3 regions of the Psychrobacter sp. 16-MNA-CIBAN-0192 genome follow, and region 3 is predicted to be linked to each of the others. Evidence: predicted binding sites of a transcription regulator. Region 3 holds the regulator's gene; each other region holds the start of a gene.
The links. The regulator PhoB, encoded in region 3, activates phosphate uptake and scavenging genes when phosphate is short. The targets are predictions, from matches to a motif close to TGTCATNAANCTGTCATAA.
Positions count from the first base shown of each region.

Region 1: AAEY78_RS07265 (porin) is a predicted target of PhoB. The motif match lies at 3,316-3,334, and genes of this name have one in related genera.
Region 2: pstS (phosphate ABC transporter substrate-binding protein PstS) is a predicted target of PhoB. The motif match lies at 1,735-1,753, and genes of this name have one in related genera.

Region 1 is NZ_JBEOOX010000006.1:80,056-91,205, reverse strand. Features, by position in the region: gene pyrG (CTP synthase) at 84-1,718, opposite strand; gene AAEY78_RS07265 (porin) at 1,995-3,170, opposite strand; gene AAEY78_RS07260 (porin) at 3,620-4,666, opposite strand; gene AAEY78_RS07255 (malate synthase G) at 5,186-7,384, opposite strand; gene AAEY78_RS07250 (MiaE family protein) at 7,878-8,591, shown strand; gene AAEY78_RS07245 (hypothetical protein) at 8,807-9,361, opposite strand; gene AAEY78_RS07240 (hypothetical protein) at 9,505-9,801, opposite strand; gene AAEY78_RS07235 (hypothetical protein) at 9,864-10,061, opposite strand; gene ppk1 (polyphosphate kinase 1) at 10,469-11,150, opposite strand, start outside.
Region 2 is NZ_JBEOOX010000003.1:1,485-12,634, reverse strand. Features, by position in the region: gene pstC (phosphate ABC transporter permease subunit PstC) at 1-148, opposite strand, end outside; gene pstS (phosphate ABC transporter substrate-binding protein PstS) at 347-1,519, opposite strand; gene bilR (bilirubin reductase, long form) at 1,875-3,794, shown strand; gene AAEY78_RS03450 (DedA family protein) at 4,012-4,641, shown strand; gene AAEY78_RS03445 (DMT family transporter) at 4,686-5,615, opposite strand; gene AAEY78_RS03440 (autotransporter domain-containing protein) at 5,856-7,763, shown strand; gene arfB (alternative ribosome rescue aminoacyl-tRNA hydrolase ArfB) at 7,951-8,364, shown strand; gene AAEY78_RS03430 (amidohydrolase family protein) at 8,401-9,675, opposite strand; gene AAEY78_RS03425 (tetratricopeptide repeat protein) at 10,026-10,448, shown strand; partial or broken gene arsC (arsenate reductase (glutaredoxin)) at 10,523-10,849, shown strand; gene arsH (arsenical resistance protein ArsH) at 10,952-11,150, shown strand, end outside.
Region 3 is NZ_JBEOOX010000013.1:37,845-48,994, reverse strand. Features, by position in the region: gene AAEY78_RS10375 (YceI family protein) at 440-1,075, shown strand; gene AAEY78_RS10370 (COG4315 family predicted lipoprotein) at 1,181-1,615, opposite strand; gene AAEY78_RS10365 (FAD-dependent oxidoreductase) at 2,452-4,104, shown strand; gene AAEY78_RS10360 (LOG family protein) at 4,257-4,937, opposite strand; gene AAEY78_RS10355 (M23 family metallopeptidase) at 5,307-5,882, shown strand; gene phoR (phosphate regulon sensor histidine kinase PhoR) at 5,962-7,326, opposite strand; gene phoB (phosphate regulon transcriptional regulator PhoB) at 7,430-8,134, opposite strand; gene dtd (D-aminoacyl-tRNA deacylase) at 8,372-8,827, opposite strand; gene asd (archaetidylserine decarboxylase) at 8,965-9,801, shown strand; gene AAEY78_RS10330 (isochorismatase family protein) at 9,920-10,495, opposite strand; gene fadA (acetyl-CoA C-acyltransferase FadA) at 10,801-11,150, opposite strand, start outside.

The sequences.
Region 1 (11,150 bases), on a different contig from region 3:
TGAACGATAAAAAAAGACCAATCCGAAGACTGGTCTTTTTATCGCAACGTAGCGTTTAGCTTTAAGCAGTCAATAGCTCAATATTACCTGCTGGCGCTATAATTTTTTGCCGCTTTAACAAAGCTATTAAATAAGGGATGACCGCCACGTGGCGAGCTGGTGAATTCCGGATGGAACTGAACCGCAACAAACCAAGGATGGTCAGCCAACTCGACCGCTTCCACTAAATGCTGCTTGGCTGAATAACCTGAGATGGTCATGCCTGCTTGTTCTAATGGCTCAATATAGCGATTGTTCATCTCATAACGATGGCGATGACGCTCAGTAATGTTGGTTGCGCCATAAATCTGCGCAAGTTTACTTCCGGCAACCAATTCGGCTTGCTGTGCGCCCAAACGCATGGTGCCGCCTAGATCAGAATCGTCACTACGGATTTGCAACTCACCGCGCTCATCTAACCATTCTGTAATCAAACCAATAATCGGCTCAGCGGTTTTACGGTCAAATTCAGATGAATTGGCATCGATATTGAGCACATTACGCGCGTATTCAATCACCGCCAGTTGCATACCCAGACAGATACCTAAATACGGAACTTTATTCTCACGGGCATAAGTTATGGCTTTCATTTTACCCATCGTGCCGCGCTCACCGAAACCACCGGGAACTAAGATAGCATCGGCATCATTCAAGCGTGCAAGCAAGCTATCATCATCTTCTAAACGCTCGGCATCGATATAATCAATCTTGACCGCCGCTTTGTGAGTAATACCCGCATGGAGCAAAGCTTCATTGATAGACTTGTAAGCATCAGGCAACTCAACGTATTTACCAACCATCGCTACAGTTACCGTAGATTCTGGATTCAGCTGGGCTTCAACCACTTTATCCCAATCACTTAAATCTGCTTCAGGTACATCAAGTCCGAAACGCTCACAGATCAAATCATCCAAATCTTGCTCATACAGTGTGCGTGGAATCTGATAAATACTTTTCGCATCTTCACACATGATGACCGCACGCTCTTCAACGTTGGTAAATAACGAGATTTTGCGGCGATTATCTGGAGAGATTTCATGCTCTGAGCGACAAATCAAAATATCTGGCTGTAGACCAATAGAACGCAGCTCTTTTACTGAATGTTGTGTCGGCTTGGTTTTGGTTTCACCGGCACTGGCAATATAAGGAACGAGGGTTAAATGCATGAGCATCGCTTTGTTGCGACCTAGCTCTACTTGCATTTGGCGTACCGCTTCCATGAACGGTAATGACTCGATGTCACCGACCGTACCGCCAATTTCAATAATTGCAACATCATAACCCACGCCACTGGCAATGATTTTGCTTTTAATCTCATCAGTAATATGCGGAATAACCTGCACCGTACCGCCCAAATATTCACCGCGGCGCTCTTTATTCAGCACGTTTTGATAAATGCGACCACTGGTAAAGTTATTACTCTTACTCATTTTTGAGTGGCGCAAAAAGCGCTCGTAATAGCCCAAATCTAAATCCGTCTCCGCGCCATCCTCAGTGACGAATACTTCACCGTGCTGAAATGGACTCATCGTACCCGGATCGACGTTGATATACGGATCCATTTTGGTCATGGTCACGCTCACACCACGGGCTTCAAGGATTGCAGCAAGAGAAGCGGCAGTAATACCTTTTCCTAGTGAGGACACTACCCCACCGGTCACAAATATAAACTTGGTCATAGCACTCTATCGGTAATTGGTAAAGAAGGATTTTACTAAAAATACGCCACAAAATATAGGGCAAAAGCACAAACTCTTTCAAACTCTTAGGTTTTAGTATTTACGTAAGCTGTCTTACCAAACATTTAAAAGGTAATCGCAAAAAACTCACCCTGAAGGATGAGTTTTTTCGTATCATTTCTATAATAATCGTTAAAAATGATAATTGAAATTAATGGACAAAATCATTCATCAAAATCATTCATCAAAATTAATCATTAATTTTTTAGTAATACATTAGAACTTATATTCTAAACCACCACCGACTGCAAACACATTAATATCAGAGCGAATGATGTCGTAACGTTCAAGTTTCTCTTTACCTTCGCCGTTAATTTTATTTACTTTGCCAACAGCGGCATAATCAGCTGAGTTTTGACCGACATAGGCATGACCAATGATATTTTTCTTAAACTTGTATTTACCGCCAAGCGCGATTTGATCCGAGTTAGAATCGCTAAAGCCGTTTAGATTGTCCGTTTTATTGTACTGAAGGTAGACAGAAGCAGGCTTAGCAAAACTGGTTAGTCCCATCTCGCCACTGACGACCAAACCTTTCTCTTTTTCAGAGCCTGCAAAGTCATAGTCTGCTTGTTGATACATCACACCCATCGTGACCGGTGCCGCGATGTACTTGCTCAAATCAGCACTAGCGGTAGCGCGAATAACATCACCGCCATAATTCATCTTATTTTTCTTTTTTGGATCCGTCAAATCCAGCATGGTAATATCGCCATTGGTGTCCATATCTTTACTATAGGCAAGACCAGCAGTAAAGCCAGTGCCTTTATCAAACATGAGTGACGCACCAAAGCCATTATTACTGTCATCAAAGCTCTCGTTTGCCGCATACTGTAGCGCAAGCTCTAACGGTAGCTCATTGTATTTAGGCGCAATCCAAACCACTGAGTTATTTTGACGAGAATCGTCCAGCATATTCAGCGCACGTAGCTCGTTTTCACTTTTTAGCTTACTATCGCCAAGATTATCCCAATAGCCTTCCGTCAATGTGACGTTATTCACATTACCAAGTACTGATGAGTTACGACCCACACGGAACTCGCCTAATTTCTTATTTGCTATACCTAAATAAGTATCACGACTTTTAAAGTCACTCTTATCGCCATCAACACTTAAACCATATTCTAATTTATAGATAATATCGGTATTGGCAGTCATTGCCTCTGAACCTTTAAGCCCCAAGCGTGAAGAATGAGAGTTAATCTCCACTGTATTTTCATCGTATTTATCGAGTGCCTCCACACGCTCATTGGCAGCAAGACGGTTATTCACATCAGCTTCAGAATTAATATAATCAGCAGTGACGAAAACTTTACCATAAAACTCTGGCTTAGCATGCGCAGCTGATATGGTTAAAGCAGCAATGGCTGAGGTTAATAGTAATTTTTTCATGGGCAGGTCTCAATGTTAATATGTTATTAAGGAGCTAACTTTAGCACTTGATTGTAGGCAAAAATATTATGAAAAGGCGTCCGATACTTGAGGGAATTGGGAAACGCAAGCTATCGGCTTTGATAAGCATTATTATGACAAATAACTATGACGTCTAGATGACATACTATCGATCAATGGTTGATTAAATATGAATCCTTATAAATGCACTTTATGAGCACATTCAAGATTACCAAACTCATACCTTATTGACAATTATAACAATTTCCATAACGTTTTTAAAATACTGTAACAAATTAATTTGATATCTCTACAGGGAGGCTAATATTAAGATTGATAAAAAGCCAAATTTTAAATGATTTTATTGCTATGAATTATTGAAGAAAATAAAAAACTCACCCCGAAGGATGAGTTTCTTAGTCAAATCTTAATATCTTTTTATATAGATATTAGAATTTGTATTCTAAACCAGTACCAACTACTAATACTTCTGCGTCGCCTACTACCATACCAGGAGCGCCTAATTCATAAGCTCGAACATTGTCAGCTTTATTCATACCAGCATAGGCATGAGCAATGATATTGTCTTTATAGAAATATTTGCCGCCAACAACGATTTGATCTGAATCAGAGTTATCAAAACCATTCAGGTTAGATGTATTGTTATACTGGGCATATACAGATGCTGGACGGGCAAAGTTAGTTAAAGGCATTTGCGCACTAACCACTAAGCCTTTTTCTTTTGACTGGCCGCCATCATAATCAGCTACTTGATATAGTGCACCGAGTTTTACTGGAGCTGAAATAAACTTACCTAAATCAACAGTAGCAGTACCACGGATAATATCGCCGATAATGTTTTGATCTTTATCATAAGCTAGACCTGCAGTGAAACCAGTACCTTGATCAAACAGAGCTGCTACACCAAAACCTGAGTTGTCATTACCATTGGCATCGTCAGAGCTGTACATTGCAGAAATTTCTAATGGTAAATTGTTATATTTAGGAGCAGTCCAAATGACTGAGCTTGAGATACGGTTACTATCAGCCATGTTTAATGCTGAAACAACTTCCTTCTCATTTTGAGTCTGACCTAGATTATCCCAATAACCTTCATTTACTACAACGTTATCAATACGAGCTAAGCTTGATTGGTTTTTACCAACACGGAATTCACCAAACTGCTTATTGTTTACACCAAGATACGTATCACGGTTTTTAAAACCATTACTATCACCGTCAACGCTTATACCATACTCTAAGCGATAAATAACATCAGTATTAGCAGATAGAGCTTCAGAGCCTTTTAGACCTAGGCGTGAAGAATGAGAGTTAATCTCTAGTGTATCTTCATCATACATATTGCCAGCAGGACCATCAAACTCAGCATTGACATAGTCAGCTGCTACGAAGGCTTTACCGTAGAATGTTGGGGCGGCTTGCGCTGCAGATACAGATAGAGCAGCAACTGCTGTAGCTAGAAGTAATTTTTTCATGGGGATATCTCCACTTTACAATGTTAGTAATGGGCGGACTTTAATTAGCCAACACCCATAATGGTATCGTCACAAATCCTCAAAGATATAATGTGTAACTGGCTACCGAAATCAGTCAGCAACAAGTGTGGCGAAGTGCTATTACCATAAGATGAAAAAACCTTTACTTACATAGTTTCCATTAATAATGTAACTATTGTGTAAACTTAAGTCCTTATCGCTCTAAAGTGTAACATCCGTTACCAAACTCATACTTCAACCACTAGGATAACAACTTTGACATAATTTGCAACACTTTTTTAGAGCTGTGGCGTCATATCCGTCCTAAAAATTGCACTTTTATCTTGTCAAAACCTACTTGCGAAATTAGAGAATGCGCAAGTAAAAGCTCAAAAAAACACCCCTACCCGCCGAAGCGAATAGTGGCTTTACCGCTGTTTCAAAACAGTCATTACTGGTTTATGATAGGTTAAAATGAATACGGTATAGGACCCATTTATATCTTATAAGTGCTTTATCTTATAAGCTGCCTTTTAGTGCGCGGCGGGCATGATGGAGTAACGGCTCAGTATAACCATTTGGCTGCTCGCGACCTTTAAAAACCAAATCACACGCCGCTTTAAAGGCAATAGAGTATTCAAAATCAGGTGCCATTGGCGTATAGTTTGAGTCATTGGCATTTTGCTCATCCACGACTTTTGCCATACGCTTCATCGTTTTCATAACTTGCTCTTTAGTAACGATGCCATGCAGTAACCAGTTGGTAATATGTTGACTTGAGATACGTAAGGTTGCCCGGTCTTCCATCAGCCCAACATTATTGAGATCGGGTACGGTTGAGCAGCCAATACCTTGGTCTACCCAGCGGACAACATAACCCAAAATACCCTGCGCATTATTCTCAATCTCGTTTTGTACTTCTTCTGCTGTCCAATCTGGGTCTTTAGCCAATGGAATGGTTAAGATATCGTCGATACTGGCACGTTTGCGAGATTTGATACGACTTTGCACTTCTGCGACATCGACCATATGATAATGAATACTGTGCAACGTTGCTCCCGTCGGCGATGGTACCCATGCTGTATTTGCACCAGCCTGTGGATGGGCAATTTTGACCTCCATCATCTCTTTCATATCATCAGGACGCGCCCACATGCCTTTACCAATCTGCGCATGACCTTGCAAACCTACCTCTAGTCCAATATCCACGTTCCATTGCTCATAAGCAGGTATCCACACTTGCTCTTTCATCTTAATTTTGCGTACAAAAGCGCCTGCGTTCATACTAGTGTGTATCTCATCACCGGTACGATCTAAAAAACCAGTATTGATAAAAATAACGCGCTCGCGAGCTTGGCGAATGGCTTCTTTTAGATTCACCGTCATGCGGCGTTCTTCATCCATAATACCCATTTTAATCGTATGACGAGGTAACCCTAGGACATCTTCAGAGGCATTAAATAAGTCATTCGCGAATTTAACCTCATCAGGGCTATGCATTTTTGGCTTAACAATATACATAGAGCCGGTAAGCGAATTTGGTCGCTCGGTTTTGCCTTTAATATCATTTAATGCCATAAGCGGCGTCATTAGCGCGTCCATGATGCCTTCAAAAATCTCTTCCTGCCCATCGCCTAAATCAACGAGAATAGATGGATTTTGCATCAGATGACCCACGTTGCGAATCTGCAATAGCGCGCGACCGCGCAAAACCAGCTTGTTACCCTCTGGAGTGATATATGCGCGGTCTGGATTTTGCGTTCGCGTTTGCACTTTGCCATTTTTCTCGAAACTTTCTGCCAATGTGCCATTCATAAGACCAAGCCAGTTGCGATAGACTTTAACCTTACCATCGGCATCAACAGCCGCGACAGAATCTTCGCAATCTTGAATCACGCTAATGGCGGACTCAAGTAAGACATCTTTAATAAATGCCGGATCATCTTTACCGATAGGATGATTGGCATCGATTTGAATCTCAACGTATAAGTTATTATTTTTTAATAATATACCGGTTGGGCGGTTTGTATCACCAACATAGCCAGCAAATTTGCTAGGGTCTTGTAGCGTGGTCGTGCTCTCGCCTTGAGTTAAGACAAGCTTACTGTCTATCACATCAAAATCAGTGACATCACTATATGAACCTGAAACTAAGGTGAAATGTTCATCTAAGAAGTTTTTTGCGTAGGCTACGACAGCGGCACCACGTTTTGGATTGTAAGAGCGCGTGGTCTCTTGACCATTATCTTCACTGATAACATCTGTACCATAAAGCGCATCGTATAAACTACCCCAACGCGCGTTAGTCGCATTAAGCGCATAACGAGCATTCTTTACCGGTACAACCAGTTGCGGTCCTGCAATATCGGTGATTTCTTTATCGACGATGCCAGTGCTGACTGAAAATGCCTCACCTTCTGGCAGCAAATAACCGATATCTTTTAAAAACTGCTTATAAACAGGATAATCAATCTCACCATTTTTGGCAGGATGATCTAGATGCCATTGATCTATTTTCGCTTGTAGTTCATCACGAGTTGCCAGTAACGCTTTATTGCGCGGAGTCAATTCCTTGACGACCTTCTCAAAACCCGTCCAATAACTCTCTGAATCGACGCCGACCGTTGGCAGCACTTCATTTTCAATAAAGTCATACATCAGAGGGTCGATAGCGAGAATGCCTTTTTGGATACGATTGGTGTGAGAAGCCTGGCTCATAGTGGTGTCCTTATCGGTTCGTGAAGGGTAATACGAGTGGTGTAACGATGCTTGATAAGCTGAGCTATTTTTAATACCTAATAATACTTAGTAACCATCAAGAAATAATTAGGTGATAATCAATAGTAAGACAAAACGTATCATAAATAAAATATATCCTACTATCAAATAATGAAATAAACAAGGAAAAGGCATTCACAAGATAAATAATGGGGTTTTATAATAATGATACTTTAGGAAGAGTATAGCTTTAGCAGTATAATGTTGGTTATCTTACAAGGTGACTACCGAGTAAAACTAAACTGTAAGTAATCATTACTGGGGTTATTTATAATTAAATATTATCCCTTATTATGTTTTTATCATTTTATTTAGAATTACCCTTGTAGCAACCACTGTTTACCAAAATAAAAAATAACAATTATAGAAATGACGATTGAATAGATTGACTTCACACCTCACCTGATAATTTTTAATATAGGCTTATAAGATTATGACTACCTGTCCGTCCATTGGTTCAGAACCAGTTTCAGAAATAGCTTTAGAAATCGAGTTGCAACCAGAAGATAGCGTAGATATCAGTCAGCTGCGTACGCCTATAAAAGTCGACCTCACGCCTATTTATAATTTTTTGGGCAGTAGAACGTCTCAAGGCTGGATTACTGCTGCCCTTAATAACGTGCCAATGATTCTTCAAGATCATGCCAATTGCGAAAAAAAGGCGGCAGGAACAGCGATGAATATGATGTTTCGCTATGAGTTTTCTTATGAGCTGCAAGCTAAGCTGGCACAGCTGGTTCGCGAAGAGATGCTGCATTATGAGCAAGTGCTTGGCATCATGAAGGAGCGTGGTCAAGCGTGGGTATATCTGAGCGCAGGACGTTATGCTAAAGGCATGCTAAAGCACAAGCGCACCCATGAGCCTGCTGCGATGATAGATGTGTTAATTATCGGTGCATTTATTGAAGCGCGCTCCTGTGAGCGTTTTTCTGCTTTGGCAGAAATGATTGATGATGCGCGTCTTGCAAAATACTATCGCTATTTATTGAAGTCTGAAAGCCGTCATTTTGAAGACTATCTGGCGTTAGCTCAATCCTTATCTGCGGAAAATATTGATGAGCGGGTGGCATTTTTTAAAGCCGTTGAAGCTGAATTAATCTCAAGTCCGGATACTGAATTGAGATTTCATAGTGGCGAACCTGTTTAGACGCAGTATTTAAAGCGACATTAACAGGCATCGCAAAAAAGCACGCTAGCGCTGATAAATTATATATCAGGGGTAGCGTGCTTTTTTTATAAAGCTATTTTTATAGAGCTATCAAGCATACCTTGTAGATATGAGCTTTATATCTGAAATAAGCTTAAGAATAACTCTTAATATAACGACTATTCTATATAACCGCTACTTTACTAAAAGAATAATTACTTTTCATCAGGATTGAGCACCCGAGTTTGCGCATTATCAATGGTGGCATAGCGGTTCATATCATTGATGCTTTCACTTTTCGGTACCTCACTACGGACACTATGTTCATTAATACCGTCATCAAAAGCGTTGCCTTCTTGATCACGACGATCAGGATAGCGCGCTAAGATATCACCCTCATCTATATGATCTTCAGGGATATGTCCTGAACCTACCACTGTTTCTTGGAAAGTAGCAGTATTTTTATGCTCATCAAGCGCGCGTTGGACTCTGTGGTCGCCATGATGGATAGACTCATCGTGAGGTACAGCGCTATCGTATTGTCCATGCAGATGTCCGTCATGCTCATGAATTACGTCATCAAAGATATGATCACTAGTATATAACGTACCTATCACCGTCTCTTGAAGTGTCTCAGTACCCTTGTGATGGAGATCGTCATGAATAAGTTCAGGAGTCACGTGATGATGTTCACCAGTATGTAGATGGTCTGTTTTATCTTTACCATCCACAATAAGTGTTTTGGTTAAAGCAGGATCTTTAGTTTGCATAATATCATCCTTAAGAGTAATGAAAGTAAAGACGCAATATTTTCAACAAAAACTTATACAGCATCATTAATATTTAGACATTTATATTTAAATATTGTTATTCAAATCAGTTTACAACTCAAAATATCAATTGCATTTCTTAATTATATTTGATTGCCTTTTTGGCTTAAATCATACGCATTTAACTCGCCTACATTCTTGCCACCATCCGGTAAATTTTCTTCTTTACGGGGGTCGACATAGATTTCATCAGTCTCTTGAGATTTTTGCTGAGGTCCATCAATATCTGGGTCATTCTTACGCCCTTCATAGCTATCTTTGGGGTTGTCAGGGGCAAGCGCTGCTGGATCTTTAACCGGTACGGCTTCTTCGTTATTCAATGTCTTTTCATTGATGATTGGTTGCACCGTTTGTGTTGTTTTATTTACTGGGGTAGTCATGACATATCCTTATGAATAATTTTTTATAGTGCCTTATTTACTGCTAATGAACTGTCTCGTTATCACGAGTTATCAGTGCGAACTTCTTCATCAATAAACGGCGTCTTTTGTTCTTCGGTTAATGCTACTGGCTCTTCAATGACTTTCTTATCTTGCCCACTATCCTGCAAGTTTTCTTCTATTTTCTTTACATTAATATTGTCAGCCGCTTGCTTAATATCTGAGGTATCGTTATTGCTAGTGCTATTAGTAGTGCTCATTAATCTGTTCCTTATTTCGATTGTTGTTATTATTAATCTTTATTGTCACTACTCTATTTGAACATCTTGTCTATTTGAATGTCTTAGTTTAAAAAAATTACTCTGTTAATCGTTACCTAACATAGATTATAGGGATATCGTTTCCCTCTACACTAGTGTACTCAGGTATCAATATGTGAGTATGTGTGAGGTTGAAACACAGTTTGTAATCAAAATTTATGGTTTTATTTGTAGGGAGAAATAATGAGAAACAAATTTTAGGCATAAAAAAACCAAGCCTAGATGATACTCCAAGCTTGGCTGATAAGTTATGAACACAGATTAATCGTAAAAAACAGTGAAGGCTTTTCTTATATTATTTTTAGTATTAACTGTTAGATATTTTACTATCTTGATGAGCGAATAGGTTATTCGCCCACTCGGTTAATGACTTTTAACAAATAGTCTTGAGCAATATGCACCGGCTCATTAACCGCTGGTTTATTTTGTTGCCAATCGCCTTTACCATCTAATGCCCATGATTGGGTATTGTCTTTTAGGTAGTTGAGCAAGCCATCATGATAAATTTGTTTAAACAAGCCTTTATCTTCAATCGGGAAGGCAACTTCGACGCGGTGAAACAGGTTACGATCCATGGCATCGGCACTGGCACAATACATGCGTTCATCACCATTATTATAAAAATAATACACGCGGGTATGTTCTAAAAAGCGTCCAATCACCGAGCGCACGGTAATATTTTCTGATAAACCTTTGACCTGCGGGCGCAAACAGCAGATAGAGCGCAAAATAAGCTCGACCTTAACGCCAGCTTGCGAGGCATCATACAGCTTGTCAATCAAGCGGCGCTCGGTGAGTGCATTGACTTTAAGGATAATATGAGCGTGCTTGCCAGCCTTGGCATGGGCAATTTCATCTTCAATAAAGCTGATGAGCTTATCATGCAAGGTAAATGGTGCATGCAGCAACTTTTTGAGATTGGCAGGTTTGCCCATTCCGGTCAGTTCTTGGAAGATTTTATGGACGTCTTCTGAGATATCCGTGTCAGCTGTGAATAAGCCATAGTCAGTATATACTTTTGCATTAGCG
Region 2 (11,150 bases), on a different contig from region 3:
TTTGGATACTCGGTAGCGCACCAATAACCAAAGAAGCAAGGATACCGCCCAATGACAACAGCACCAGAATGGCAAAAGCTTTGGTTGCATTGACGAACAGTGCATCGTAACGTTTTTGTTTAGCCAGTTGCGACCTTAGATCTATCATAAGTGTCTCATTATTAAATATGATTCAGTCGAAAAGAGTAGAGGAGTAATATAAGGGTTTATGATTTAATATCGTCTTGCAACAGCAAACTCAAATTGGTAAAGCGTATTAAAATGCTGCGCTTTACCATTAAATTTGCTGTAATAAAACTTATCAAGTTACGCTGTAAATAATGTTGTTATTAAGGTTGTAATGAACTTACTGAGCTGGCTTATAGACAGGTTGTCCATCACTGCCTTTCACGTCATTCCACTTGGCTTTAAATAACGCCACTGCGGTATCAGAGAATGGTACATAATCAAGCGCAATCGCACTGTCATCACCTTGCGCATATGCCCAATCAAAGAAGTTCAACACGCCTGCCACTTGTTGTGGATTCTCAGGTTGTTTGTGTACTAAGATAAAGGTAGCTGCGGCGATTGGCCATGCTTGCTCAGTTTCAGAGTTGGTAATGACTTTATAAAAGCCTGCTTGTTGTGACCAATCGATATCGCCTGCTGCGGCAAAGGTTTTTGCAGAAGGCTGCACAAAGTTACCCGCTGCATTCTTAAGTGCGGTATGTGCCATATTGTTTTGCTTAGCATAAGCGTATTCAACATAGCCGATAGAGTTCTTCATACGGTTCACATAACTTGACACGCCCTCATTACCTTTACCACCAGCGCCCGTTGCTGACGTTGGCCATTTCACTGTTTTATCTACACCAACAGTGTCTTTCCAAGCGGTTGATACTTTGGCTAAATAATCGGTAAAGTTAAAGGTCGTACCAGAGCCGTCAGAGCGAAATACGGTAGTAATCGCGGCATCAGGTAGGGTTAAATCGGGATTCATCGCCTTAATAGCTGGGTCATTCCATTTACTGATTTTACCCAAATAAATATTTGCTAAAGTCTCGCCATCTAACTGCAGTTGACCCGGTTTAATGCCGTCAATATTAACCACCGGTACAACGCCGCCAATCACAGAGGGAAACTGAATCAGACCTGACGCTTCTAATTCTTCAGGAGTAAGGGGTGCATCAGATGCGCCAAAATCGACCGTTTTTGATTCGATTTGCTTTATACCACCGGATGAGCCGATAGATTGATAATTGACCTGACCACCCGTTGCCGCATTGTAATCAGCTGACCATTTGGCATAAATAGGCTGCGGAAAAGATGCACCAGCACCCGTGATATTAAGAGCGATGTTTTCAGCGGATTTAAAATCTGACGTTGGAGCAGAAGATGCTTGGCTGCCGGTAGCTTGTGCTGACGATTCTGTTGCTACTGCACCAGCGTTGGCATCAGTATTTGCCTCTTTTTTACTATCACAAGCTGCTAAAGTAAGGGCGCTCGCCATTGTTGCCACAGCCAGTAATGAATAACGCATGTAACTCTCCTAAGTAGATTTTAAGTAAGAATCGATAACAAAAAAATTTTAAATAAATGAAATAAGACAGTAAAAAATATAGCGAATAGTGAATTTAAGATATTGATTTTAAAATAGTTATAAATTTTTTACTAAGTAATAGAATGGTAATTTTATAGGGTTTAGGTGCTATTTCTAATTAAGGAACCTTAACTTAGGCACACTCTAACAGCCGAATATTACATTTTGATGACTATCAAAAATCTTATTTTAATAAAACATTAAACCCCACAATTAGAGCAGGGAATGAGAGAATAGCGGAATATGACTGTTTAACAGTTACGATTATTTCTGAGTGATAGATAAGAGAATGATTATGAAGATATTGGAACCGATCACGATTGGTGGTGTACTATTTAAAAATCGCATTATGTTTCCGCCGCTGACGACAGGGTATGAAGCCAAAGATGGTACGATCAGCTCACAAAGTAATGCCTTTTATACCCGCCTTGCTCAAGGTGGCGTCGGATATATTGTGCTGGGTGATGTCGCGCCTATCCGTACCTTTGCACCCACACCCAAGCTGTTTGATGATAGCCAAATAGCAAGTTTTCGCCTGCTCGCTGATAATGTACATGCCTATGGCGCTAAACTTGGCGTGCAAATCTTTCACCCAGAATATGATTGCGATGCGCTTAATGCGTTGTTTGCTGCGGGTGAGATGGATAAAGTGCGTGCGCAACTACATCATGATATGCAGTTTTTCGTTAATGAGGTGTCTGAAGACGCCTTAATGACTATTATTGACAAGATGTGTGCTTGCGCAGTGCGTGCTCAAAAAGCAGGTGTGGATGTCATACAAGTACATGGTGATAGGCTAGTGGGCGCGCTGTGTAGTACGCAAATGAATACACGCACAGATAAATTCGGCGGTTCTTTTGAAAATCGTACTGGTTTTGCCTTGATGTTGGTGGCGGCATTAAAAAAATCCGTACCAACCATGATTATCGATTATAAATTATCGGTGGTCACTCCTGAGCGTGGTAAAGGCGGTATTGATGAGGTGGATGCGCCACTGTTTGCACAGAGGCTTGAGGCTGTTGGCGTGGATATGCTGCATGTTGGGCAGGCAAATCACACCGGTAATATGGCAGATACCATTCCACCGATGGGGGTGCAGCCTTATTGCTTTTTTGCGGATATTACAGGCAATATTAAACGGGCTGTCTCTATTCCTGTCAGCACTTCAGGGCGTATTATTGATCCCAATATGGGCGAGAATATGCTTCAAAACGGCAAGGCTGATATGATTGGTATTGGTCGTGCGCTGTTGGCTGACCCTGACTGGACAAATAAAGCTGCTGCAGGTCAAGCCCAAGACATTGTCCGCTGTATCTCATGCAACGAAGGCTGCGTTGATAATGTTCTCAATCGCTCGTTTATCGCTTGTGTGGTCAATGCTGAGAATGGTTTTGAAGAAACGCGCTTCATTACACCTGCTGAAACTCAGAAAAATATTGTCGTCATTGGTGGCGGTCCTGCAGGATTAGAGGCTGCGCGCGTCGCTGCAAAAAAAGGGCATCGTGTCACTTTATTTGAAAAAGAAAATCAGCTTGGCGGTCAGTTAAATATCGCTAATATTCCCCCGCGTAAAAGTGAGATATACCGTGCTGTAGAGGACTTGATACAGGCAGTTCACCGTGAGGGCGTGACATTGCATCTTGGGAAAACCGCTACTGTCTCAAATGTGCTGGCTTGTGCGCCTGATGCTGTCATCGTAGCCGTTGGTGCGTCGAGCTTCATACCGCCTATCGCAGGCGTGGATGGTGAGAACGTCCGTGATGCGTGGAAAGTACTTGCTAGTGAGCAAAAAGTATCGGGTCGGGTGGTGGTTATCGGCGGTGGTATTGTTGGTTGTGAGACGGCAGAATATCTGGCCGAACAAGATTGCAAAGTTTCAATAGTAGAGATGCAAGATAAGATTGCAGATCACTTAAGTACCACTATTTTACCCACCATGCTTGAGAATTATCGAATACACGGCGTAGAACAGTATGTGAATCATCAAGTCATTAGCATTGATAAGGAAAAATTGCATTGCGTGGATAAGGACAATAAGCCGGTAGAAATTCCATGCGACTACGTGGTTATTGCCAGCGGTGCACGTCCCGTTGAATTTGACACAGCAGCATTCCTTGATAAAGGTATTGCAGTCGTCAAAGTAGGAGACTGCTCAGAAGTTACTGACATCTCACACGCGATTAAAACGGCTTATGACGCGGCTAATGCACTCTGATAACCATATAACAATTTTTATGACATAAAAATTATGCATTGTCATTACTAGATAAAATGGACATTATGAGAATTTTAGGTAGAAATGCTGAATAATGTGATGATTTAAAGTGTTATTAATAGTAGAAAATAATTTATTATAATGTCATTTATCTTGATACTTGTCCGTACACGTTAATTGAAATACATTACTAAGAACCTATGACTGAGACCCTAAAATGAATCAAATAAGCGCGTGGGTCTTAATGATTATGGCAAAGTTTGGCTATTTCGGTATTGTATTTGCCATGTTTGCTGAAAACGTTTTTCCGCCTATACCTTCTGAGTTAATCATGCCAGCCGCTGGTTTTGCTGCCGCGCAAGGTCAGCTAAATCTGATACTGGTCATAATAGCCGGTACATTTGGCGCTGTACTGGGTGCATTACCTTTATATTATTTGGGCAGTGTGTTTAATAAAGAGCGCTTAGTTCTATTCACGCAGAAATATGGCAAATATGTATTTGTTAAATCAGATGATGTTTTGGCGTCTGATGATTGGTTTAATAAGCATGGCAAAAAAGCAGTTTTTTTTGGACGTATGGTACCCGGTATTCGCTCGCTCATATCTATTCCTGCCGGGATGAATCACATGCCTATAGGCTCTTTTTTAGTATTAACCACAGTAGGTGCCAGTATTTGGACGACCGTGTTAACGCTTGCGGGCTATTACTTGGGCAAGAATTATGCACGTATTGAAGTGATGCTCGCGCCATATTCAAAATTATTCTTATTGTTAACAGTGGCTATTATTATTGGCTTTTTTATCAAGCGATATTGGTCTGATAAAAGAGATAATAAGCTAAGCTAATTAATTTGCTCATGAGTTTTATGGAAAATAATAGATTTTTAAGTTTATAGATTTTTTATTTTAATCCCGCCCCAAGTGACAAAAAATACCCCCAGTCCAATAAGAGACGCGCCAAGTAGTAACCCATCCGGTGGACGCTCGCCTTGTAAAAAAATAGCAATAGGCACGCCGACCACCGCTCCAATCGTACCAAGCAAGCTTAATAAAACCGGACCGCCTGTTTTTTGTAATAAAAATAACAGTAAAAATTGTCCGGCAAAGATAAAAGCTTGTACAACGATAACTATAAATGGCAACATCTTTCCCATCGGTACTGCCAGTGAAAAGGTGGGAAACAGGCTAACCATAGCCAGCAATAACGCTGCAGCAATCAGCATTCCGGGGGCAAGTGCCATAGGAGACGCTTGGTCTGGCCAGCGTAATGTCCGATACAAATTGCCGATTGCCAACAATATCGGTCCGCACAGCGCCAATAACACCCAAAATATAGAAGCGTCCGCAGCAGAAAATTTATGAATTGCCAGCACAGATGCCCCAGCCAGCGCGCATGCAACACCAAAAGCGCGCTGTTTATTAAAACGTTCCATATCTAATGCCAATGCGCCAATATAAGTAAGTAGCGGCGGTAAAGCGAGTATCAAGGCGACAAAACTGGCACCAACATGAGGTATCGCAGAGAAGAAAATCAGGTTGGCACCGGCAACACTGACTAGCGCTGCAATGAAGTAATATTCTAAATAGCGCGCCGTTAAAAGTGGACGCTCACGCCTCACGGTTGCAATAACGAGCAATATAATCGCTGCTCCTGTTATCGCCCAAAAAAGAAACGCCAACGCAGTAAGTCCAATACTGCCCGCATATTTTGCAAGATTGGTGGAGAGACCGGTTAAGATGCCGCCTGCAATTAAACAAGCAAAGGGAATAAGCCATGCGTGTGGGTGCTGAGCTGTTTTTCGCTCTGTGGGTGTGTGCATAGGGCATCCTACTAATGAGCAAAAAGAATCCTAGTAATTTATAGCGCTTTCTTATAGTGCTTTTTTATAATGCTTTATAAATGATTTTTTTATAAGTCATTTTTTATGACGATGATTAATAGTAAGCAACTGACAATAAGCAACTTATGTAGACTTGTATACGCAGAATAATTGCTAGATTTCGCAAAAGCCGTTACACTTAATAGACCAATCTGCCATATTCCGGACAAGGAAGTCAATATGCACTCTACATTCCAGCCTATCACGCATTTTTCTGTTAAAAACTTAACCAAATGTATCCTTGCTATTACCGTCTCGGCAATAAGTTACTCTCATGCCAATGCTGCTCAAGCTAATCTTTATAATAGTGTCACGTTTTTCGGTGACAGCTTAACCGATGGTGGTTATTTTAGCCCGATTACTCAAGGTAGTCTGGGATTGAATCAATCAGGACAGTTCACCACCAATCCTGATAATGTGTGGGCAACCTCCTTTGCCGAGCAGCTGGGAACTACAGCGGTTGCTAATAAATATCTGGGCGACAAGACAGGTAATAACTATGCTACTGGATGGGCAAGAGCAGGTAAGAATGATTTACGTGAGCTTCCTATCCCAGGTGCTTCTGTAATTGTTCCTATCCCGTCTGTTAGTAATCAGGTAAATGATTATCTATCTAATAAAAAAGTTGATCCTAATGGCATGTATGTGGTGTGGGGCGGCGCAAATGATTTACTTGCAGCAGCTGCAGACCCTGCTAATGCACTAAATACGGTTTCATCAGCAGCTGGCAGCCAAGTCGCAGCCATCAAAATGCTAAAAGATAATGGTGCGAATTACATTTTAGTACCCAATATTCCTGATATAGGACTGACACCTACTGCTATTGCCGCAGGAGCAGGGTTTCAGTCGTCTGGCACAATGTTAGCAAGCCTATATAACCAATCTATTTATAATGGCGCGGTTGCAACGGGCGCTAATATCATCCCGCTTGATACTTTTAGCTTGCTACAACAAGTAAGCAAAAACCCTGCGGCATATGGCTTCACCAATGTAACGGCGCCCGCTTGTAACACTAGCAGCTTGCTAGTATGTGGCGCTGGTAATTTAGTCACGCCAAATGCCAATAACAGTTATTTCTTTGCCGATGGTATTCATCCTACTGGTCGCGCGCATCAAATGATAGCAGACTATGCTTATGCGGTTGTCACCGCTCCAAGCCAAATAGGCGTCTTGCCGCACATTGCGACGACAACAGGACTGGCAACCAACGAGCGCTTGCAATCTCACATCAATCACATTCAAAGCAGTGAGGCAAAACCCACCCGCACATTGTGGGCAACTGGCGAATTTAAAAATCAAGACATTGCAGGCTTCGAAAGTGATGGTAATACACAAGTATTATTGGGCGCAGATTTTGCTCATCCTAATTCAGAAAATGCCGTCACAGGATTATATGGCAACATCACCAAAAATGAGTTTGAGAATCTAGGTATTCCCACAGGTCTTAGTGATATTGCGATAGACGAAGTTGGTTTTGGTGTCTACCATAGCAATGCCTTAGATAAGTTTGGTGGTATGCAGATTAATGGTGCTGTTGGTTTTGGCAATATGGACATTAATGTGACACGAGCCGTTACCCTTGGTGGCAATAAACAAGAGTTTGGTTCAAATGCAGATGGTAAGCGTTATTATGCCAATGTACAGGCAGGGTATCCCATGCAAGTAAGCGGTATTGGAGTCACGCCGTACATAGGTGCTACTGCCAGTCGTGTAAAAATAGATGGACTAAAAGAGCAAGAAATGTCAGGCATTGCCATGCAGTTTGATGAGCAAAAATACAATACGACTTATGGTAAGCTTGGGGTAAAAGCCAATCATGAGCTTGGTCAAAATCTAAATTTATTTGGTGATATTCATTATCAAAAACAGTTGAGCGACAATCGTAAGGCAGCTTCAGCACGTTTAAATACCATCGCAGATATTAGCTTTGATACCCCTATGGTGCAAACTGACGATGATAATGCGGCTATAACCTTGGGGCTATCCAAAAACTTCGGCTTGCTTAACGCCAATGCAGGTGTAACGCATTCTCAAGGCGATGATGACAAAGATACCAGTGTATTTGTAGGGTTAAGTGGTGCATTTTAAACAAGGTATTTAGGGTCTTAAGTTGAGTATTGAGTCTTAAATGTCAAAAAGCTGCTACATACAGTGACGTGTGTAGCGGCTTTTTAGTGTGTGACTTTAGAATGTGTTATAAAAGAAAATTGTCGACTCATTAGCCAATGGTTTATGATAAACCTTTATAATCATTATTTTAAGTTGGTAGACAACTATGATTTTTATCACCAATAATATTAGCCTTAATGACGATGAGGTAGAAATTCACGCCATACGCGCCCAAGGTGCTGGCGGGCAAAATGTTAATAAGGTTTCCTCAGCCATTCACCTGCGTTTTGATATTTCAGCTTCAAGTTTGAGCGCCAGTAATAAACAACGCTTATTTGCCAGTAAAGACAGTCGTATCAGCAAAGATGGCGTACTTATCCTGAAAGCGCAGCAATTTCGTACTCAAGAACGCAATAAAATCGATGCATTTGAGCGCCTCAAGCAATTTATCATCACGGCTACTTATATCGAAAAAGCTCGTAAACCTACCAAGCCAAGCAACAATGCTCGGCGTAAGCGCATGGACAACAAAACCCAGCGTGGTAGAACAAAAGTATTACGTGGTAAAGTCGATATTTAGCTATACGCGACGATAGTACTTGCACTCATAAAATAATTATTTATCAAAACAAATAAAAGCGGCTGCATTGCAAAACGTCTGCTTACCATTTTTAAAGCCTGCCAAAGCTTGCGCGTTGGTTCTAATAGCACTCACCGCATCTTTCGCTTCTAATACCACTAAAGTTGCAGGCGCACCGATGGCTATTTCTGCTTGCATCGACAATATCTTGGCTGCATTTTTTCCAATCATATCAAAGACGGTTTCTATATCTTTATCTTTCGACAGTTGCGCAATATTGGCGTACATATTACCCATTCTGATAAGAGACGCATCCCCATAAGGGGTAAAGGCATTGAGAATATTGTTACTAGAAATTGTAGTATTAATGCCCAATTCTGCCAGCTCATTGGCATTGACCATTCCTCTTGGAATTAATGCCTCGTAATCACGTCCGTTTAAATAAATGTCGGTTGCAGGCAAGACGGTTAATGAGATATCCGCGAATTTTAATAGTCCAGCCATGGCGCCGCGTTGTAAGGTATCCATCGCCGAAAGCTTAGTCACATGACCGATAGACACGCGCCCTTGATACTGACGTTTGATGGTTTCTTTCACCACTTTAGGGATGCTCGAGCCTTCAGGGTCTAAGTCAAAGTTCAAATGAAAGTCAACATTGACATCAAACTGCTCTGCTAAATCAAATATCATCTCGATATGGCGGTCTGGATGCTCGTCTTTATAGGGGCAACCACCGACCAAATCCGCTCCTTGTGTCAACGCTTGCTGTAACAGCGCATAAGTCTGTGGTGCCGTGGTCAAACCATCTTGGGCAAAGGCACAAATCTCAATATCCATTGCAAAAGCATATTTTTCGCGCGCTTTTTTAATCGCGTTAAAGCTGCGTAATTGCGTTTTGGCATCTGTTTCTACAAAGGTACGCATTCCTACAGTGCCTTTTTTTATTGCCATCTCTATTACTTTACAGGCGCGTGCGTACACATCAGCTTCGCTAAATTCTTCTTTAGCTTGCCCAGTCTCATTCACTGCTTCTTCCAAATCACCGCTTTCTATACTACAGCGGTCAAGTATGCAGGCTTTATCAAGGTGGATATGGCTTTCATAAAAACCTGCACAAACGAAATTACCTTGAGCATCGTAAATGCTGGTGTTAGCGTTATTTATAGCGACTTCATCTTCATAGTTTTCATCATGACTATCGTCAATAGCATGATTAACGTCTTCAATAGCAGCAATCAGCCCGTCTTTTATCTTTATCGTTACCATATTCTGATGATTTTCCAATCGAGCGTTTTTAATAATGATATCCATAATTTTTATCCTTTCTATTTTTATTGGCAATATATGTAATGGCATGGCGCTGACTGTACCTAGCAAATGTTACTTAGCTAAAAGGTAGGAACGGTATCGTTAAAATTGCATTATTAGAACCGATTTTTCATCCCTGTTTACTCATATAACGCTCAATAATAAACAGCAGTTAAATGCAATCGTCTATTGAGTCAGCGCAGGTAGGGTGCTATTTTACAGCCCCTGCTTATGTCTGCCGTTCAGCAGTAACACAAATGATGTTAAAATAACGATTTGCCCGTATTTCGCTCACAGTTTCACTCATATTTTTGCCAATAGCGCTGTGCTTAATTCTAAAAAGGAAGTGTGTCATGATTAATACCAAAATATATAAGTCGGTTTATACCTTGGCTGAAAAGCTACTCGAAGCCGATAGAAAAGGACATCAGGAAGCTTTTAATTGGCTATATAGTGAGCTAAAAGCAATTTGTGTCGACAATGAAAATACCGATAAAGACCATCCTGAACAATGGGAAACGCTTGCTGACTTTACTGCCGATTTCGACGAAGCTCTGGTCATTTATGATAAAGCGTTAGAGAAAGCCAAGGCCGTCAATTCGAAAGACCATCTGTCATCTATTGCCTTTTCTATGGCAGTTATTCAAGTTGAATTGGGGCAAAAGGACGCGGCTATTACTAGCCTACAAAATGCAAAAATCACTGCCAATAAAATAGAAGACAAAGAATTTAAAGTAGAAATTGATGAGTTGCTCACTAAATTGTTATCTGAGTAAATCGATGCTATTTAAAGCTTATGGCTGCTATTTTCACTAAAATAATGACAACTCTTACATAACAAAAGGTCGTTATGACACCGATTATTTTTCACAATCCGAACTGTGGTACTTCGCGCAATACCTTAGCTATTATGCAAGCGTCAGGTGAAACGCCTAACATCATCGAATATCTAAAAACGCCGCCCACACGCGAATATTTGGTTGAGCTGCTTGACTTAATGAACCTCTCGCCGCGTGCGTTGTTACGGCAAAAAGAGATGGCGGCTTTAGAACTGTATGAATCAGCGTTATCCGATGAGCAGCTTCTCGATGCCATGATTGCGCATCCTATTTTAATCAATCGTCCCATCGTCGTTACGGATAAAGGCGCTGCATTATGCCGTCCGTCAGAGCGAGTATTTGATTTATTAACGCATCCTGTCAGTCGTTTTATCAAAGAAGATGGTGAAGTCTTACAGTATCTCGGTAGCAATGCGACAAGTCATATTCCAGAGCCATTCATTGATTTAACTGAGTTGCCAAATATCTATAGTGAACACTTGCGTCCAATTGATATTGAGTCTTTGATTGGGGCAAATGACCCACGCCATGCGCCAAAGATATTGGTACTATATGGCTCCTTACGTGAGCGCTCATTTTCTAAATTAGCCGCAGAAGAAGCAAGCCGAATTTTACGCTGGTATGGTTGCGAAGTGCGTA
Region 3 (11,150 bases):
AAGACAGTAACCCATTGGCTATCAGGCTGCACATACGTAACTGAGGCACCAAGGACATCTACTAGTCTGGCAGCTGCGTCACTGGCTTATTCCAGCACCCAACACCACACCTCTGCTCACTTAGCCTTTCCCCAGCGGGAAAATCAAACCGCGATTTTAACGGTTTTTAGCAGTGGATGCAAGCGTAGTAAGCGTTACGACATTATAAATACTAAGTAAAAGCCATATAAAACTATTCAATCAATAACTCAAAATCTACTACTACTCACCTATCAAATTTGCTTAATCAGCTACTATTGTTAAGTTGCCTTTCATAAAGCTACTGACTTTTGCTAATAAATACGTTATAAAAGATAAGCACAGTTTGCCCAATATTATTAAAAAAGTACCAATGATACTGACTCACTATTTTTCTAACGACTTATAAAGGACACTTTTTATGACTAACTTTATGACTAAATATCTGTCTAACGCCCTACTGTCTAACAATCTGCTACCTAAAACCCTGCTACTTAGCTCAGCGTTGATAGTGACGAGCATGGCAAGTGCCGTTTTGCCAACCAACTGGCAGCTGGATAACTCGCATACGCGCGTCGGTTTTTCTGTTGAGCATTTAGGCTTTTCTACCACTATGGGGCATTTTGATAAAGTAGATGGCGCGCTGACTTATAATATAAAAGCGCCCAATAAGACTCAAATGAACTTTGTGATTGATACCAATAGTATTAATACCGCATGGGCGGCACGTGATGAACATTTAAGAAAAGACGAATTCTTTAACGTGGCGAAATATCCAACCATGACCTTTAAATCTACTAAAGTTGATTTTTATAATCCGCAGCAAGCTAAGGTTACTGGTGACTTTACCTTGCTGGGTAAAACCATGCCACTTACCTTAAATGTGACGCTTAAAAAGATTGGCAAAAGCCCAATGACTAAAGAGCCAGTGATTGGCTTTCGTGCCACAGGCAATATCGACCGTGCTGCTTATGGTATGACAGCATTTGCCCAAGGCATCACTACCAATGTACCGATTCAAATCGATGGCGAATTGATAGAGAAAAAAGCGAAATAAAAGTAAGTGATAAGAACAGCAACCATTAAAAAAGCAGCCTTTATATAGGCTGCTTTTTTTTGATGACATATTATTTTATCTAACGGATTAGCATCGAGCTGGTTATTATCTAACTGGCACTACATGCCAGACGCCGCCTTTATTATCGCCGTGCTTATCACCCATTTCTTTATCATTAGCGTAGAAATATAACGGTTTACCATTCATCGCCCATTGATATTTACCATCTTCACGTTTAAAGGCGGCAAATTGACCAGAGGCTTTAGCATTACTCGGTGCCATAAATGCAGGCCAAGCTACCATACAAACCGAACCACAGTCAGACTTATTCATTGAATCTTTGTCAAAGGTATATAATGTCATATGCTTGACTGAATCGACTAACATGCCATTTTTACTGGTCACTGGTGCCATATTGTTATTGGTACTATGAACATCGTGCATACCTGATGTGTCATTGCCTACCACATTTTTTAAAGTTGAACAGCCTGTTACTGCCAAAACACCTGTTAGAGCTGATAATAGCAAAATACGTTTCATGGTAATGTCCTTATAATTAGAAATAATAGCTCAGTTTTCAAAGGCAATCAGTACATCGCTTGCCTGCTATTGAAGGTGAATACTTCAGGATAAAATATAGCATAACCCTAAAAGATTCTGCTTTTATCATTGTCCTAACTTACAAAAGTTTATAAATATTACAAACCTTATAAGCAATGTAGATATCTTTATATCTCTAAAGTTGTATTCAAAAAATACAGGAAAAATCTATGGTGTTTTTCAGGTCTTTCTCTTCTCAAATTCAGCGTTAATGAACATTTTTTATAATTGATTATGATTACCTAAGCTTAAGTATCTGGCGCTGCCACTCACTGACAAAACTCACTCACCTTTTTACGTATTTACTGCGATACAACCATTTAGTTTTTATACAATGGTTTTGCTAATAGCAATTAGCACATTCCCTCCTGTTAATCTGCTGCTATTAATAAGTACACCTACACACATGATAATTAGATTAATACCTATATCAATAACTACCAATTTGGCATAGGTATAGGATGACAAGCAATATCAGCGTCCTATTGAAGTCTATAACAATCGCACTCATATCAATGCCAAGCTAATAACATATCAAACTTTAGAGAGTAGTGATAATAAAAATAATAAACACTTTGTCTTAAATCATTCGTGCGCAACCTACACTTAACACTATGATAACAATGGGTTGAGCGCACTATCTTTTTAGCACACTGGCTTTTTAGCAGACTTTGTACAGCAATATAGAAATACAGAATGTAAAAGCACTGAACATATAAGTACTTTTATATTTTGCACTAAGCTAATGCTTAAAATATCAAGGATATCACCCTAATATGACCCACTTGACTACCACGCTGCCATTAGAAGGCGATTATACAAACAGCTCAATTGCTGCCAACGCTATTAACCAGCCAGTCAAACGGGTTGGTATTTTGGGTGGCGGTACGGCGGGCTCGACGATTGCGATTCGCCTTGCTGCATTAGGAATTGAGACTTATTTGTTTGAGAAGCAAAGCTCTCTTATTAATGGTCCACCGATGTGCCATTTGCATGCTGGTGGTAATTTGTACCGTGAAATTCCTGATGAGGATTGTGTGGCGCTGCTGGAGCAATGTATCGATATTTTGCGACTTTATCCGCATACCATTGATGTGCGTCCGACAGTTTTTGCCGTACCCACGCGTGATGCTGGTTTGCCTGAAGATTTATTGCCGCGTCTTGATATTTTAACCGCAGCCTATCGCAAACTTATAGAACAAGACGCAGACAATAAAGTGTTGGGCGAGCCTGAAGATTATTATCAGTTATACAGTCATGCGCAATTGCTTGAGTTGTCTACACGTGAGCAAGTCGCCAAGCCAAGCTGCATTAACGAATGGATGATTCCAGTTGCCAAATATTTGGATTTAAACAAAGTAAAATTCCCGCTAATTGTGGTACAAGAATACGGCTGGAATATTTTTCGCTTAGCTGCTTCGGCACAATTGGCATTAGCGGAATACGACCATGCCCATGTGTTCACCAATACGGAAGTCAAACAAGTGGTAGCCGTTGATTGTACGGACTGTACCACAGCCGATCATCATGTGAGTAAATGGCGTATTGAGTATCAGCGGAATACATCCCAAGATAAAGACGCCAAAACCACTATCCATAGTCCTGAGTCTATCGAAGTCGATTATCTGATTAATGCCTGCGGTTTTCGTACTGGTATTATTGACGATATGGTAGGTATTGACGTCACACGGATGGTTGAGTTTAAATCTTCTTATATCACTCATTGGGGTGAGAGTGGTGGGCAGTTACCGGAGATTATCATTTATGGTGAGCGCGGTACGCCTGAAGGTATGGCGCAGCTAACGCCATATCCTGATGGCTATTTTCAGATTCATGGCATGAGTAAATTTATCACCTTATTTAATGATGGACTGGTTGCCTCAACTAAAGACAGTGCACAACCTGAGCTGCCAGCCCAATACGTGCATTATATTGAGGACGGTTGGGACAAAGCGCCATTACAAGCGCGTAGCCAACAGTCGATTGATTATGTGGCTGAGTTTGTGCCTACTTTTCATAGTGCGCGCACGGTTGGCAATGCGTTATATGGCGGTCAGCAAATCCCCGGTGAAGACGATACTTTACGGGTCGCGGATGTCAGCTTGTACGCGCATTTGCATTATGCACGCGCGGAGAATGTTAAAGCGTCCTCTACCCTAATTGCGGCAGATGAAATTGTGAATGAGCTCATAGATATGGGCATCATTAATGATAACGTGCCTGCCAATCGAGCGCGCTATGCTCATCAGTGGGCATATCTACTTAATACTAATCGGGCAACGGTTGATCAGGTTGCGCAAGATTTAGCGGAAGCACGCGGCTTTCCTATTGCTATGGCAAAAGTTAATAACAGTATTTGCGACGCCCTTATTAACCAGCCTCGTATTGGTCAATCGCCAATAAATGATATTAACAAAGCTAAAGGCTAGCGTCATTCCATAGCTAATTATCATTTTATATATGGTAGATATCGTTCTTTTTAACAACAGCAAACTATTTGCTAAAAATAAAAAACCGGTATAAAAGCGCTTTATTAGCCTTTATACCGGTTTTGTTACATGATGCAGTTAGAGTAATAAGATTAAGAATTACCCGCCATTTTTACCGTATCAACCGCGTCATCAATCTCAACGATTACTTGTAATAATTCAATCGCCTCTGCAATCGTATTGCAAACCACCAAACGATCAAGGTCTTGCTGCTTCATAAATCCTTGCTCAGCAGTATATTGCAAATGGTCAATCAAGCGGTCGTAAAAGCCATTAATATTTAAGATAATCATTGGCTTTTCATGCTGATATAGCTGTCGCCAAGTAGCAATTTCCATGATTTCTTCTAGCGTGCCAAGTCCACCCGGTAAGGTAATAAAGGCGTCGGCATACTCTGCCATAACCGTCTTACGGGTATGCATGGTATCGGTCAGATGCAAGCGCGTTAGGTCTTGATGGGCAATTTCATGCTTGAGCATAAAGGTTGGAATCACGCCCACTGCCTGCGCACCGCCTTTAATCACGCCATCTGCCACCGCGCCCATTAATCCAATACTAGCACCGCCATACACCAAACCCATACCATTTTCAGCTAAGGCATATCCCAAGTCACGGGCAGCTTGTTCATAAATCTCACTACCGCCCAAGCGCGAGCCACAGTAAACAGCGACCAATGGCATAGTAAGGCTTGCTTTATCCACAGCTCTTTCAATATGGCTAATATCTTGGCTAGTAATAACGTCATAATGGTGATTGTTGATTTTCATTTGCATATAATGACCTTAATTTATTATGAATTTTCGATAATTTTATAATGGTTGTGCGATAACCAATATTCTAACTAATGATAGAGCGTAAACAGTTCTCTTTTTTTACTTATACCCTGCTTTTACATATAAAAAACCCTGCATAAACTAATATTTTCTAAGCATTAACCATTATTGTTAGTACTGCTTATACTCATTTTTACATCGTTACGTCATGATTATCCTCGACATTTATCTTACCACAAGCCTTATGTTCTCATGTGACTAGCAATTTATTTCTACGCAATTACTACATTTTTTATTCATTGATTGCCAATAATAACGCTGGTATGTATGGCGATTAGATATATTTGATTATTTATTAAAAGGTTCATTATGCTACCGCCTACACCACGAACAGAAAGCTTGCTCAGTCAGTTGCTCAAAGCCATTATCATTATGGCGTGTTTATTAGCCATACCTTTATTTATTATGCCTCTGCTTAATAAGTCACCGTCTATCGTGATGGCGACGTGGCAAAAAATCACGTTATTACAAGAAGCATTACCAGCAGAGAATAGTTTGCCAAGCCCACTACCTGATAGGCATTTGGTAGATACGTGGGGCGGCGCGCGCAGTGAGGGGCGCTCACATGAGGGCATTGATATTTTTGCGCCGCGCGGTACGCCGATTCAGGCAACGACAAAAGGCGTGGTCAATAAAGTTGGCGACGATCGTCTGGGTGGTCGGGTGATTTTTATCATTGGTCCAGGAGGTGCGGCACATTATTATGCGCATCTGGAATCTTATGCCGATATCAGCCCTAATGACTGGGTCGATGCTGGTGATGTCATCGGTTACGTGGGTGACAGCGGTAACGCTAAAGGTACGCCGCCGCATGTCCATTATGGTGTCTATATCAATGGCAGCGCGGTCAATCCTTATCCGTTATTGGCAAGAAATAGCCAATAACTTGCTAAAATCAAGCTAAAACTGGGCGTAATATAGTCATCGTCCCTGATTCTATTACAACTAAACGACATGTTATGTTTTAAGCTTTACTTAAATTTTTAGGCAGTGTGTTTGTTATCGGTGCTGCACGTACATGTTTTAGAGGAAATAAGGCGCTAAAGGTTGCGCCTTCGCCTTCTACTGACGCAATATGTAAGTTCACATCATATTGATACAACACGTGTTTGACAATCGCCAGTCCTAACCCTGTACCGCCCGTTGCCCGACTACGACCACTATCAACCCGATAAAAGCGCTCCGTTAAACGGTCGATATGGTGCTGAGCAATCCCAATGCCATCATCAGTGACGGCAAATAGGCAACCTTCTGCTGTTTTGCTCCAGTTAATAGCAATATTACCGCCCTTTGGCGTGTATTTGATGGCATTAATGACAAGGTTCGATAAGGCACTATTTAGATACATCTCTGAGCCATATAAACCGTCACTAGTATTTATCTCTAAGTGAATCGTATGCCCATATTCTTGATTATAAACCATGGCATCATCGTAGATATGTTTGAGCATCTTAGTCATATCGATATCACGCAATTCGTGCGTTTCCTCGATTTCGATACGGGATAGCAGCAGCAAATCATTGACGATACGGTTCATACGCGCGGTCTGCTGGGTCATCAGTTGCATGCCACGTTGCCACTGAACTGGCATATCTAGCTGGTCAGAAAAATTCTCGAGATAACCCATTAATACCGTTAAAGGAGTACGCAGCTCGTGCGAGACATTTGCCACAAAGTCGCGGCGCATTTGCTCTAAATTCTGCAAACGTGTCACATCATAGATAATCAGCAGCTTTTCACTACCAAAATGGGTCAGCTCACATTTAAGATAACGCTTGGAATCGCGCCATGAGACGATATGTACGCCATCGTTTGGGGTGGTCAGGTTCTGATAGTAGCGCCGAAATTCAGGGGCTGTAATAAAATCAAAAATACTTGTGCCTTGATGACGGGGGTCTAGTACCAACAAGTCCTCTGCAGCCTTATTCCACCACTCCAAACCATCATTATCATTTAATAAAATCACCGCATCTTGTAGCGCCGTAAGCGAACTTCTGATTTTTTTGACCAGTCCCATGACTTTTTGTTGTGTCAACCGATTCTGCTTGCGGTTTTGATATAACTGATGCGCCACGATGCTTAGACCACCTAATTTATCAGGTGGCAGGGTATCTTGAGGCTGATTTAACCACGTATTAAAGCGATGCAAAGTATACATACGCCACCAGCTATAGAGTAATAATGCGCCAATGATACTTTCTAATAAGTGCGCCGTCGCTAAACCCAATAGCACACCTGCAATTACCCATAGTAGCAGCCAGCGGACATCTGCCCATAACAGAGCATATCGGGGTACCGTATGGAGATTAGTAGGTTCAGGCGTCATCATAGTCATATACCATATGTTATTGGGCAGCAGTAGGCATCAGCCGATTACTGTTGCTGATGTGACATTTTTTGTATTGTACGTGGCGATAAAATCGCGGGCTGTCTTACTCTGCTGCCATAACGTTAGAAAAACGATAGCCAGTACCGCGTACCGTTTGTATCAAGGTGTCACAGTCGTAAGGGTGCAGCAGCTTACGCAAACGGCGAATGTGCACATCAATGGTACGATCTTCAATATACACATGACTGCCCCACACCTGATCTAATATCTGCGCGCGCGTATAAACGCGCTCCGGATGACTCATAAAAAATGCCAACAGACGATATTCTGTAGGTCCGATATCGATAGGTTTATTATCCGCCGTCAAACGCTGGCTCTTGGCATCCAAGCTTAATTTACCAATCTCAATCGGTTTGTCAGCGCTTAATAAACTACTACGGCGCAGCACGGCTTTGATTCTAGACACCAGCTCACGTGTGGAGAATGGCTTGGTAATATAATCATCAACGCCAGCATCAAGCCCAAATACTTTATTATCTTCTTCACTTTTTGCGGTCAACATAATAACGGGGATTTCGGACAGTAGCTCATCCTTTTTAAGCATCCGGCAAAAATCAATGCCGCTTTTATCACCCGGTAGCATCCAGTCTAATAAAATCAATGCTGGTCTATGGTCAACCACTTGCTGATGTGCCTCTGGAATATCCGCTGCTTGCAAACACTCAAACCCTGCCATCTCTAACGTCATGACAATCATCTCACTAATCGCCGGTTCATCTTCAACGATTAAAATCAGCTCATTATTCATAGGACAGCCTTGTTGTTAACATCAAAAATTATTAAATTAAAAGTTATTGACCTAAAAAACTATTAAAACTCAAATGATTAATTTAAAAAGCTATCACTCTAAAAAATTATTAATAATAAAATTATAATGATAGACATCACGATTATAACCAATATTAGCAGCCAAAAAATTCATAGCAACGCGCCACTATCCTCTTATTAAACGACTTCTATATGACGGCTTGATGACAATTTGATGTTAACTTACTTCCAATAAAAAATTCAGTGGTCCATTATTGATACTCTCAACATCCATATCTGCGCCAAACTCACCGCTTGCCACATTGGGGTGCTGTGTTTTTGCGTAAGCGATGAGCTCGGCAAATAGCTCCTGCGCGGAATCAGGATGCATTGCCCCACCAAAGTCAGGGCGTCGACCATTATTGGTATTTGCCATTAAGGTAAATTGTGACACCAATAACAATCCACCGTTAACTTGCTGGACATTTTGGTCAAGCTTGCCCGCTTTAGCAAGATCATCCCTATTTTCAAAAATACGATAGGTAAGGATTTTATCAATCATCCGCTGCGCAGTTTGCAAATTATCTTCATGCCCAAGCCCAATATATGCCAATATACCATGCTCAATCGCGCCAACGCAGTGTGTATCGACAGTCACACTGGCACCGCTCACCCGTTGAATCAAAGCCTTCATCGATTGTCTCCTTAGTAAATTATGTTTCTAAGTTATGGTCATACAGACAGGCACCGACCATGATAAAATGTCACTATTCACCGCTTATTTTAAGCCACCCTTTATTTTATTCTAAAAATTATTTTGGTAGCCTTGATATGAATTTATTTACCACTATTCAGCAATTTGTACCGCAGCAGCAGCTGAGTGAAGTCGCTGGGCGTTTGGCAGCCAGCCGTCATCCGCTGGTCAAACGTGCTTTTATTCGCGGCTTTGCCAAAGCGTATGATGTTAAGCTAGATGAATATGAGCGTCAAAGCTTAAATGCTTATGAGAGCTTTAATGACTTTTTTACCCGTGAGCTAAAAGACGACGCGCGCGTCATTGACAGTACTGAATATGGCATTGTAAGCCCCGCTGATGGCGTCATATCACAACTTGGACAGCTGCGTCATCATAAGCTATTGCAAGCGAAAGGTCGCGATTATGATATCGGGCAACTGCTCGCCGATAAGGACGATGGCAGCTATTTTGCAGATGGGAGCTTTGCGACCGTTTATCTGGCACCAAGCAATTACCACCGCGTGCACATGCCGTTTGCGGGAACATTGACCAAAACGCGCTATGTGCCCGGCACCTTATTTTCGGTAAATAATACCACCGCTGCTAATGTACCGGATTTATTTGCCCGCAATGAGCGTTTGGTCTGTATGTTTGATACTGAATATGGCAAGGCAGCCGTCGTTATGGTTGGCGCGATGATTGTGGCTGGCATTGAGACGGCAGCGACTGGCAAAATTACCCGCACTGATGAGATTCAAGAAGCTGAGCATGATATGGAATTTGCACAAGGCGCTGAGCTTGGACGTTTTTACTTAGGTTCAACCGCGATTGTCGTATTACCAAAATCGGCAAATACAGCTTGGCAAGACAGCATGACTGCCAATATTACGGTAAAAATGGGTCAATTATTAGGCGTGGCAAACGCTGAATAAATGCTCATCATGAATAAAAAAACACCAAAAATACAGCCGCTGATATTAAGTGATTAGCGGCTGTTTTATAATGCTAGCATTTACGACATCAATATTCAAAAAATCAATAGTTTTACTGCTATTTAATCAAATTGCTAATAGTTTTAAAGGCAGGGTCTGCGCTACTGCGGCATAGCTCGAATAATATGGTCTCAACCGTTGTAATCACGCCGCCAGCACGGCGGATACGGCGCAGGGCAAGCTTTTTATCATACGGAAAACGTGAACCAACCGCATCGGCAATAATGACCGGCTGCATGCCATTGTCTAGTAAATCAAGCGCAGTTTGGAGCACGCAAACATGAGTCTCAACACCGAAAAGCAAAACAGTACCGCGATTCTGCTGCGCAAGATAGTGCCATGATTCGTCGGTATCACAAGCACTAAAGGTGACTTTCTCAAAGCTTTTGGCATTATCGCCTTCCAGCACTTCGCGCAGTTCAGGCAGAGTATCGCCCAAGCCTTTTTTATATTGCTCATTAAGCATAATCGGCACATCAAGTGCTTGTAGACCTTTTACCAAAGTAATGATTTTCTTGACGATACTTTCGTGGTCATAAATGTGTGGAGTCAGACGTTCTTGGACGTCAATAATCATCGCTTGGGTGTTCTCGCGGGCAATACGGTAGGTTTTATCAGAAATTACATTAGACATAGCACACTCCTTGTACGGCTGCCAAATTGGCAATCCAAAACTGTCTTTTATTAGACGTTATATGTTAGCAACACGCTTTTTCATCATTGGTATTCTAATAGATTACGCCACCTTATTTAGTCATATTTTGTTCAGTGCGTCAACGCCCATCTTGTCTCTTCCCTATTTATATGGTTTGTTCTTATTACGTGTCTCTTAATTGAATACCTATAAAGCAGCCATAAAAAAACCTCAGCCATGATAACTGAGATTTTTTTATGAATAATATTATGACTATAGTATTAAATTATCGAGTGATTGAATTTTTACACGCGCTCAATAATGGTGGCGATACCTTGACCGAGACCAATACACATGGTAGCTAGACCAATTTCAGTATCCATCTGTTCCATGGCATTAAGCAAGGTGACGGTGATACGTGCGCCAGAACAACCAAGCGGATGACCGAGCGCAATCGCGCCACCATTGATATTAATTATATCTTGCTTATCACTTAGTCCCAAGGTTTTGATAACTGCTAAGCTTTGTGCCGCAAAGGCTTCATTAAGCTCAATGGTTTGGATATCATCAAGGCTCATGCCAGCACGTTTCAGGGCTTTTTGGGTGGCAGGTACAGGACCGTAACCCATGATGGCGGCGTCACAACCGGCTATTG